3 regions of the Bacillus sp. Pc3 genome follow, and region 3 is predicted to be linked to each of the others. Evidence: a T-box and tRNA genes for the amino acid it is inferred to sense, from the RefSeq annotation. Region 3 holds a T-box; the other regions hold tRNA genes.
The links. The T-box of region 3 lies ahead of alaS (alanine--tRNA ligase). A T-box ahead of a tRNA ligase gene usually reads a tRNA of that ligase, here a tRNA-Ala.
Positions count from the first base shown of each region.

Region 1: it has a tRNA-Ala gene. The T-box ahead of alaS (alanine--tRNA ligase) is inferred to sense a tRNA for this amino acid. The anticodon was not compared.
Region 2: it has a tRNA-Ala gene. The T-box ahead of alaS (alanine--tRNA ligase) is inferred to sense a tRNA for this amino acid. The anticodon was not compared.

Region 1 covers NZ_CP010406.1:1,960,006-1,963,253, reverse strand. Annotated here, with positions in the region: rRNA gene SB24_RS09270 (16S ribosomal RNA) at 1-713, shown strand, start outside; tRNA gene SB24_RS09265 (tRNA-Ile) at 814-890, shown strand; tRNA gene SB24_RS09260 (tRNA-Val) at 905-980, shown strand; tRNA gene SB24_RS09255 (tRNA-Thr) at 986-1,061, shown strand; tRNA gene SB24_RS09250 (tRNA-Lys) at 1,098-1,173, shown strand; tRNA gene SB24_RS09245 (tRNA-Leu) at 1,180-1,261, shown strand; tRNA gene SB24_RS09240 (tRNA-Gly) at 1,286-1,360, shown strand; tRNA gene SB24_RS09235 (tRNA-Leu) at 1,375-1,460, shown strand; tRNA gene SB24_RS09230 (tRNA-Arg) at 1,472-1,548, shown strand; tRNA gene SB24_RS09225 (tRNA-Pro) at 1,565-1,641, shown strand; tRNA gene SB24_RS09220 (tRNA-Ala) at 1,646-1,721, shown strand; rRNA gene SB24_RS09215 (16S ribosomal RNA) at 1,887-3,248, shown strand, end outside.
Region 2 covers NZ_CP010406.1:3,080,356-3,083,603, forward strand. Annotated here, with positions in the region: rRNA gene SB24_RS14710 (23S ribosomal RNA) at 1-158, shown strand, start outside; rRNA gene rrf (5S ribosomal RNA) at 209-324, shown strand; tRNA gene SB24_RS14720 (tRNA-Val) at 348-423, shown strand; tRNA gene SB24_RS14725 (tRNA-Thr) at 453-528, shown strand; tRNA gene SB24_RS14730 (tRNA-Lys) at 566-641, shown strand; tRNA gene SB24_RS14735 (tRNA-Leu) at 652-735, shown strand; tRNA gene SB24_RS14740 (tRNA-Gly) at 745-819, shown strand; tRNA gene SB24_RS14745 (tRNA-Leu) at 839-924, shown strand; tRNA gene SB24_RS14750 (tRNA-Arg) at 934-1,010, shown strand; tRNA gene SB24_RS14755 (tRNA-Pro) at 1,028-1,104, shown strand; tRNA gene SB24_RS14760 (tRNA-Ala) at 1,109-1,181, shown strand; tRNA gene SB24_RS14765 (tRNA-Met) at 1,201-1,277, shown strand; tRNA gene SB24_RS14770 (tRNA-Ile) at 1,280-1,356, shown strand; tRNA gene SB24_RS14775 (tRNA-Ser) at 1,364-1,456, shown strand; tRNA gene SB24_RS14780 (tRNA-Met) at 1,476-1,552, shown strand; tRNA gene SB24_RS14785 (tRNA-Asp) at 1,560-1,636, shown strand; tRNA gene SB24_RS14790 (tRNA-Phe) at 1,647-1,722, shown strand; tRNA gene SB24_RS14795 (tRNA-His) at 1,743-1,818, shown strand; tRNA gene SB24_RS14800 (tRNA-Gly) at 1,827-1,900, shown strand; tRNA gene SB24_RS14805 (tRNA-Ile) at 1,916-1,992, shown strand; tRNA gene SB24_RS14810 (tRNA-Asn) at 2,003-2,077, shown strand; tRNA gene SB24_RS14815 (tRNA-Ser) at 2,081-2,171, shown strand; tRNA gene SB24_RS14820 (tRNA-Glu) at 2,175-2,246, shown strand; gene SB24_RS14825 (TspO/MBR family protein) at 2,282-2,752, opposite strand; gene SB24_RS14830 (TraR/DksA C4-type zinc finger protein) at 2,909-3,248, opposite strand, start outside.
Region 3 covers NZ_CP010406.1:3,414,543-3,417,790, reverse strand. Annotated here, with positions in the region: gene alaS (alanine--tRNA ligase) at 1-1,962, opposite strand, end outside; T-box leader at 2,043-2,250, opposite strand; gene SB24_RS16435 (AI-2E family transporter) at 2,294-3,248, opposite strand, start outside.

The sequences.
Region 1 (3,248 bases), 1.5 Mb from region 3:
TGTTAGGGGGTTTCCGCCCCTTAGTGCTGCAGCTAACGCATTAAGCACTCCGCCTGGGGAGTACGGTCGCAAGACTGAAACTCAAAGGAATTGACGGGGGCCCGCACAAGCGGTGGAGCATGTGGTTTAATTCGAAGCAACGCGAAGAACCTTACCAGGTCTTGACATCCTCTGACAATCCTAGAGATAGGACGTCCCCTTCGGGGGCAGAGTGACAGGTGGTGCATGGTTGTCGTCAGCTCGTGTCGTGAGATGTTGGGTTAAGTCCCGCAACGAGCGCAACCCTTGATCTTAGTTGCCAGCATTCAGTTGGGCACTCTAAGGTGACTGCCGGTGACAAACCGGAGGAAGGTGGGGATGACGTCAAATCATCATGCCCCTTATGACCTGGGCTACACACGTGCTACAATGGACAGAACAAAGGGCAGCGAAACCGCGAGGTTAAGCCAATCCCACAAATCTGTTCTCAGTTCGGATCGCAGTCTGCAACTCGACTGCGTGAAGCTGGAATCGCTAGTAATCGCGGATCAGCATGCCGCGGTGAATACGTTCCCGGGCCTTGTACACACCGCCCGTCACACCACGAGAGTTTGTAACACCCGAAGTCGGTGAGGTAACCTTTATGGAGCCAGCCGCCGAAGGTGGGACAGATGATTGGGGTGAAGTCGTAACAAGGTAGCCGTATCGGAAGGTGCGGCTGGATCACCTCCTTTCTAAGGATTTTAACGGAATATAAGACCTTGGGTCTTATAAACAGAACGTTCCCTGTCTTGTTTAGTTTTGAAGGAACTTTGATTCTTTCATATGGTAGATGGGCCTGTAGCTCAGCTGGTTAGAGCGCACGCCTGATAAGCGTGAGGTCGGTGGTTCGAGTCCACTCAGGCCCACCATCTTTACCCAATACGGGGCCTTAGCTCAGCTGGGAGAGCATCTGCCTTACAAGCAGAGGGTCGGCGGTTCGAGCCCGTCATCCTCCACCATATTTGCCGGCCTAGCTCAATTGGTAGAGCAACTGACTTGTAATCAGTAGGTTGGGGGTTCAAGTCCTCTGGCCGGCACCATTTTTGGACAAGATAATAACATAAGTCTTTTAAAAAGAGCCATTAGCTCAGTTGGTAGAGCATCTGACTTTTAATCAGAGGGTCGAAGGTTCGAGTCCTTCATGGCTCACCATGTTACGCGGGTGTGGCGGAATTGGCAGACGCGCTAGACTTAGGATCTAGTGTCTTATGACGTGGGGGTTCAAGTCCCTTCACCCGCATTATACAGGATAGTTATCCTGTATGCGGAAGTAGTTCAGTGGTAGAACACCACCTTGCCAAGGTGGGGGTCGCGGGTTCGAATCCCGTCTTCCGCTCCAACTATACCATCCGCGCCGGGGTGGTGGAATTGGCAGACACACAGGACTTAAAATCCTGCGGTAGGTGACTACCGTGCCGGTTCAAGTCCGGCCCTCGGCATTCATTGTTATGCGCCCGTAGCTCAATTGGATAGAGCGTTTGACTACGGATCAAAAGGTTAGGGGTTCGACTCCTCTCGGGCGCGCCATAATATTTTTAAAAATCGGGAAGTAGCTCAGCTTGGTAGAGCACATGGTTTGGGACCATGGGGTCGCAGGTTCGAATCCTGTCTTCCCGACCACTTCGGGGCCTTAGCTCAGCTGGGAGAGCGCCTGCTTTGCACGCAGGAGGTCAGCGGTTCGATCCCGCTAGGCTCCACCATTTATAAAAAATATGTTGACTTTAAAAGAAACTTATTATATACTTAAAAAGTTGCTTGAGAAAGTGAACAAAATGATCTTTGAAAACTAAACAAGACAAAACGTACCTGTTAATTCAAAGTTTTAAATAAATCGCACAGCGATGTGCGTAGTCAGTCAAACTACTTTATCGGAGAGTTTGATCCTGGCTCAGGACGAACGCTGGCGGCGTGCCTAATACATGCAAGTCGAGCGGACAGATGGGAGCTTGCTCCCTGATGTTAGCGGCGGACGGGTGAGTAACACGTGGGTAACCTGCCTGTAAGACTGGGATAACTCCGGGAAACCGGGGCTAATACCGGATGGTTGTTTGAACCGCATGGTTCAGACATAAAAGGTGGCTTCGGCTACCACTTACAGATGGACCCGCGGCGCATTAGCTAGTTGGTGAGGTAACGGCTCACCAAGGCGACGATGCGTAGCCGACCTGAGAGGGTGATCGGCCACACTGGGACTGAGACACGGCCCAGACTCCTACGGGAGGCAGCAGTAGGGAATCTTCCGCAATGGACGAAAGTCTGACGGAGCAACGCCGCGTGAGTGATGAAGGTTTTCGGATCGTAAAGCTCTGTTGTTAGGGAAGAACAAGTGCCGTTCAAATAGGGCGGCACCTTGACGGTACCTAACCAGAAAGCCACGGCTAACTACGTGCCAGCAGCCGCGGTAATACGTAGGTGGCAAGCGTTGTCCGGAATTATTGGGCGTAAAGGGCTCGCAGGCGGTTTCTTAAGTCTGATGTGAAAGCCCCCGGCTCAACCGGGGAGGGTCATTGGAAACTGGGGAACTTGAGTGCAGAAGAGGAGAGTGGAATTCCACGTGTAGCGGTGAAATGCGTAGAGATGTGGAGGAACACCAGTGGCGAAGGCGACTCTCTGGTCTGTAACTGACGCTGAGGAGCGAAAGCGTGGGGAGCGAACAGGATTAGATACCCTGGTAGTCCACGCCGTAAACGATGAGTGCTAAGTGTTAGGGGGTTTCCGCCCCTTAGTGCTGCAGCTAACGCATTAAGCACTCCGCCTGGGGAGTACGGTCGCAAGACTGAAACTCAAAGGAATTGACGGGGGCCCGCACAAGCGGTGGAGCATGTGGTTTAATTCGAAGCAACGCGAAGAACCTTACCAGGTCTTGACATCCTCTGACAATCCTAGAGATAGGACGTCCCCTTCGGGGGCAGAGTGACAGGTGGTGCATGGTTGTCGTCAGCTCGTGTCGTGAGATGTTGGGTTAAGTCCCGCAACGAGCGCAACCCTTGATCTTAGTTGCCAGCATTCAGTTGGGCACTCTAAGGTGACTGCCGGTGACAAACCGGAGGAAGGTGGGGATGACGTCAAATCATCATGCCCCTTATGACCTGGGCTACACACGTGCTACAATGGACAGAACAAAGGGCAGCGAAACCGCGAGGTTAAGCCAATCCCACAAATCTGTTCTCAGTTCGGATCGCAGTCTGCAACTCGACTGCGTGAAGCTGGAATCGCTAGTAATCGCG
Region 2 (3,248 bases), 330 kb from region 3:
GTGCTGAAAGCATCTAAGCATGAAGCCCCCCTCAAGATGAGATTTCCCATTCCGCAAGGAAGTAAGATCCCTGAAAGATGATCAGGTTGATAGGTCTGAGGTGGAAGTGTGGCGACACATGGAGCTGACAGATACTAATCGATCGAGGACTTAACCAATTTGAATGTATGCTTACTGTTATCTAGTTTTGAGAGAACACTCTCAATGGTTTGGTGGCGATAGCGAAGAGGTCACACCCGTTCCCATGCCGAACACGGAAGTTAAGCTCTTCAGCGCCGATGGTAGTCGGGGGTTTCCCCCTGTGAGAGTAGGACGCCGCCAAGCTATTACACGTAAGTGTAATATATGGAGGATTAGCTCAGCTGGGAGAGCATCTGCCTTACAAGCAGAGGGTCGGCGGTTCGAGCCCGTCATCCTCCACCATTCCTATCATACATAAGTTGGCGTATTAAGCCGGTGTAGCTCAATTGGTAGAGCAACTGACTTGTAATCAGTAGGTTGGGGGTTCAAGTCCTCTTGCCGGCACCACCTTTATATGTTATACTATATAAGTCTCTTGTAATAAGAGCCATTAGCTCAGTTGGTAGAGCATCTGACTTTTAATCAGAGGGTCGAAGGTTCGAGTCCTTCATGGCTCACCATGTTTTTCTTGCGGATGTGGCGGAATTGGCAGACGCGCTAGAATCAGGCTCTAGTGTCTTTACAGACGTGGGGGTTCAAGTCCCTTCATCCGCATTGCCAAACGCGGAAGTAGTTCAGTGGTAGAACATCACCTTGCCAAGGTGGGGGTCGCGGGTTCGAATCCCGTCTTCCGCTCCAACTATACTATATCATCCATGCCGGGGTGGTGGAATTGGCAGACACACAGGACTTAAAATCCTGCGGTAGGTGACTACCGTGCCGGTTCAAGTCCGGCCCTCGGCACTTATTGTTGCGCCCGTAGCTCAATTGGATAGAGCGTTTGACTACGGATCAAAAGGTTAGGGGTTCGACTCCTCTCGGGCGCGCCATACATACTTTTGAAAAACGGGAAGTAGCTCAGCTTGGTAGAGCACATGGTTTGGGACCATGGGGTCGCAGGTTCGAATCCTGTCTTCCCGACCATTTTGGGGCCTTAGCTCAGCTGGGAGAGCGCCTGCTTTGCACGCAGGAGGTCAGCGGTTCGATCCCGCTAGGCTCCACTTGATTTTAATTGTTTTTGGCGGTGTAGCTCAGCTGGCTAGAGCGTACGGTTCATACCCGTGAGGTCGGGGGTTCGATCCCCTCCGCCGCTACCATTGGACCTTTAGCTCAGTTGGTTAGAGCAGACGGCTCATAACCGTCCGGTCGTAGGTTCGAGTCCTACAAGGTCCACCACTTATACGGAGGAATACCCAAGTCTGGCTGAAGGGATCGGTCTTGAAAACCGACAGGGGTGTCAAAGCCCGCGGGGGTTCGAATCCCTCTTCCTCCGCCATATCTAATTTAATTATCATCGCGGGGTGGAGCAGTTCGGTAGCTCGTCGGGCTCATAACCCGAAGGTCGCAGGTTCAAATCCTGCCCCCGCAACCAAAAAAATGGTCCGGTAGTTCAGTTGGTTAGAATGCCTGCCTGTCACGCAGGAGGTCGCGGGTTCGAGTCCCGTCCGGACCGCCATTTATAAAAAGGCTCGGTAGCTCAGTTGGTAGAGCAACGGACTGAAAATCCGTGTGTCGGCGGTTCGATTCCGTCCCGAGCCACCATTTAATTTAATATTGTTTTGGCGGTTGTGGCGAAGTGGTTAACGCACCAGATTGTGGCTCTGGCACTCGTGGGTTCGATTCCCATCAATCGCCCCAAACAACATGCGGGTGTAGTTTAGTGGTAAAACCTCAGCCTTCCAAGCTGATGTCGTGGGTTCGATTCCCATCACCCGCTCCATTTTTATATTGTCATGGGCCTGTAGCTCAGCTGGTTAGAGCGCACGCCTGATAAGCGTGAGGTCGGTGGTTCGAGTCCACTCAGGCCCACCATGATGATTTTTCCACAGTAGCTCAGTGGTAGAGCTATCGGCTGTTAACCGATCGGTCGCAGGTTCGAATCCTGCCTGTGGAGCCATACGGAGAAGTACTCAAGTGGCTGAAGAGGCGCCCCTGCTAAGGGTGTAGGTCGTGTAAGCGGCGCGAGGGTTCAAATCCCTCCTTCTCCGCCATAAGGCCCGTTGGTCAAGCGGTTAAGACACCGCCCTTTCACGGCGGTAACACGGGTTCGAATCCCGTACGGGTCATTAAAAAAACCTTGCATACTATGCAAGGTTTTTTATTATGCGTTCATAGTGTAAATGGTAAAAGACAAGTATGTGGCAAAAGCGCTCCATAATAAATAAGGAACCAGAAGCCAGGCTGAAGCTTTACTGTATTTACCGGCAATGAGCAACAGAATGAGTGTTGTCACAGCCACAAGCAGGCAATCGATAGATGCAGCAAGCAAATTTTTCTGTGTGAATTGAAAATAGCTGAATCCTTGATTCACGATATAATTGATGAGAAGCATCACCCAAAAAGCTTTGGATTCTTTACATGAAAACTTTGCGTATATCAAGGCTGCTGAGAGCGAAATAAGCGCAAACAAAACCGCCCATATGATGCCGATCACTGATCCGCTCGGCGTCCAGTCAGGTTTTTGCAGCGCGTCATACCATTCCCGGTCGATGGGAAAGAGAACCCCCGCTAAAGAAAACAAGACATATGTAATGATAAATACAATAATCGCACCGATATACTTCTTTTTCATTTGTTCCCTCCGTCATTCAATGTCAATACGTTAGTTCCCTTTTTTGGAAAGATTAAACCTTTTAAAAGGTTTATGCATCATTAAGTGTATGAGTTTTCAGTGTGAAAATGCATCAAACCATTTATTTGTATTCAAAAACCCCGGCAGGCCGGGGTTTTAATCAGCATGAAGATCGCCAAAGGTCGTCATAATTCCTTCTTCGTCCAGTTCCTGTTCATATTTTTCGTGTGCTTTGCTTGGATACACGGAAATGTTTTTTCCGGTAATATCTGTCGCGATAAAGTTTTCATAATCCTCAGCATAGCCGATGTTTTCTTCTGAGTTCATTGTCATATCCCCATAGCTGAGCGGAGGATCTTCTAAATCCTGAGGCGTTTCTGAGTTTCCGTATTCCTCAACATCCTGATAAGCATCTTCACTATCGTAAGCCGCCCGGATTGATTCATCATCATCAAATTCAAACTGTCCGAACGGTGTTTCCTCTTCAATCGGCCTG
Region 3 (3,248 bases):
GATATCGCCGTATTTCTCGCCGAACAGGGCCATCGCCCCCATTTCTTTTGCTTCATTGATCGGTTTCAAATCAATCGCTACCGGAATGCTCTCCCAGATTTTTTCGTTGACGATTCCTTCAATGCGTTCAAGTTCTTCTTTCGTCACTTGACCGAAATGAGAGAAGTCAAAACGTAGACGGTTTTCGGTAACGAGTGAACCCGCTTGGTTGACATGTGTGCCGAGAACGTCTTTCAGCGCCTGGTGCAGGAGGTGGGTTGCCGTATGGTTTTTCACCACGCCGCTTCTCATTTGATCTTCAACTTCAGCCGTCACGCTTGCGCCTTTTTGAATCGTGCCGCTAGCCACCGTGCCTTCGTGTACATGCTGACCGTTCGGAGCTTTTTTCACGTCTTTAATGGTTACGACAGCCTGCTCGCTTCTCAGCACTCCTCTGTCACCGATCTGTCCGCCGCTTTCAGCATAGAAAGGCGTTTTGTCAAGAAGGATTTGGACGGTATCCCCTTCATGCGCCTCGCTGATTAATTGCCCGTCATGAAGAAGCTCGATCACCTTCGCTTCAGCTTTTACGGCACTGTAGCCGACAAATGTGCTTTCTGCGGTAATGTCGCGCAATGCGCCGCCCTGAACCTGCATGCTTCCTACATCTTGGCGCGCATTTCTCGCCCGTTCACGCTGTTTTTCCATTTCGGCTTCAAAGCCTTTATGGTCAACCGTCATTTGCTCATCTTCCGCGTATTCCTCCGTCAATTCAACCGGGAATCCGTACGTATCGTACAGTTTGAATACGTCTTTTCCGGAGATGATGCCGCTGCCTTTTTCCTTCTCTTTCTTTATCACGTCGGATAAAATGGCCAGACCTTCGTTTAATGTTTCGTGGAAGCGCTCTTCCTCCGTTTTGATGACTTTGGCGATAAACTCTTGCTTTTCTTTCACCTCCGGATAGAAAGCGTCCATAATTCCTGCAACAGTCGGTACTAGTTCGTACATAAACGGACGGCTGATACCGATGGTTTTCGCGTATCGCACTGCCCGGCGCAAGAGGCGTCTCAGTACATACCCGCGCCCTTCATTTGACGGCAGAGCTCCGTCGCTTACCGCAAATGCGACCGTTCTGATATGATCGGCGATCACTTTAAAGGCCGTATCCTTCACTGCATCCTTTCCGTAAGCATCTCCGGAAATGCGCTCTGTTGCTTCAATAATCGGCATAAACAAATCAGTGTCAAAGTTTGTCGGGACATCCTGAATCACGGAGACCATCCGTTCAAGCCCCATGCCCGTATCAATGTTTTTCTTCGGAAGCGGTGTGTACGTGCCGTCCGGGTTGTGGTTGAACTCTGAGAATACCAGGTTCCATACTTCAAGATAGCGATCATTTTCGCCGCCCGGATACAATTCAGAATCTGACGGGTCATTGCCGTATTTCTCGCCGCGGTCATAGAAAATTTCCGTATTCGGTCCGCTCGGGCCTTCGCCGATATCCCAGAAGTTCCCTTCCAGACGGATGATTCTTTCTTCCGGAACGCCGATTTTTTCCGCCCATAGCGTATAAGCTTCTTCATCCTCAGGGTGAACCGTTACAGACAGCAGCTCCGGATCAAAGCCGATCCACTTTTCGCTCGTTAAAAACTCCCATGCCCACGTGATCGCTTCTTCTTTAAAATAATCACCGATGGAAAAGTTTCCGAGCATCTCAAAGAACGTGTGGTGGCGCGCCGTTTTCCCCACATTTTCAATATCATTTGTTCGGATTGATTTTTGCGCGTTTACAATTCTCGGATTCTCCGGCACAACGCGGCCGTCAAAGTATTTTTTCAGCGTCGCAACGCCGCTGTTGATCCATAATAAAGACGGATCTTCATGCGGAACCAATGAGGCGCTCGGTTCAATGGCATGGCCTTTTTCTTTAAAGAAATCTAAAAACATTTGACGCACTTCAGCAGAAGTTAAGTGTTTCATCTATATTCCTCCTTATCACTACCCGAAATTCTCTTTTGCGACAGCAAAAAAGCTCTCTCCCTATGCAAACCATGCGTTCACACAGGGACGAGAGCTGTCTCGCGGTACCACCCTGATTACAGGCCGAAAAAGGCCTGTCACCTTTCATCCCGTAACGCAGGACTGCGGCAGCCTTTAACTGCACTCAGGATTAGCTTCGGCCGATCTTCTGCTGAAGCTCCTTTCAGCGTATCGGAGCTTCTCTCTTAAACAGGGCTTCGGCGTACTCATATCCGTCACTCGAGATTCGTATGTATTCTACTCGAAATTATAGACAAGCAGAACCCGAATGTCAATGTTCCGTCCTGATCCGCAAAAAGTGTATGGCCGTCACTTTTAAAACGGCTGCCGCCGGAACAGCGAGAATCATGCCGGGTATGCCCGCGAGCTCTCCTCCGGCAAGGAGCGCCAGCATGATCACGACGGGGTGCATTCTGAGACTGCGCCCGACAATAAGCGGGCTCAAAATGTTTCCTTCTATAAATTGCAGAATAAAAATCGTGACGATTACGATGATCACAGCTTTAGCAGAAATCGCCAGCGAAAGGAGCAGCGCCGGTACAGCGCCGATAAAAGGACCGAAATACGGGATGACATTCGTAATCCCGATGGCAAGGCCCAAAATCAGCGGGTAAGGAAGCCCGAACAGCCAAAATGAAACGCCGGCTATTAGCCCGAGCAAAAAACAAACGAGAAGCTGACCGCGGATGTAATCACCGAGAGAGTCGTCCACATCCCGCAGAAATTCACTCCCCCTTTTTCTCCAGGACTTCGGCGTCAAATACCAGACCGTCTTTTTCATGACGTCTATATCCTTCACCATATAGAACACGAGAAAAGGAATCGTCGCCGCGATCAGGATATAATCAAGCACGAAACGGATGCTTCTGATCGTGCTTTCAATCGTGCCGGCAAGAAACGTTTCTGTCTGCTGAATCATTTTGTCCATTCGATGGTGCATGCCGTCAGGCCAATGATCCGTGTGATTATGCAGATGCTTCAGCATGCTGTTGTAGTTTTTGGCAAGACCGGGAATGCTCTCAGACAGATCCTGCAGCTGTTCAATTAAAACAGGAACCCCTTTATAACCCCCCCAGCCGATTCCGCCGAAAAACAGGCAATAAATCAGAAGCAGGCTTAAAGTTCTAGGCATCCCTTTTCTATGAAGCCATTCAGTAATCGGAAGTAAAAGATAAGCAATAAATACTGCAATGAATATAGGAATAAAGAGAGATTTTATAACAAGC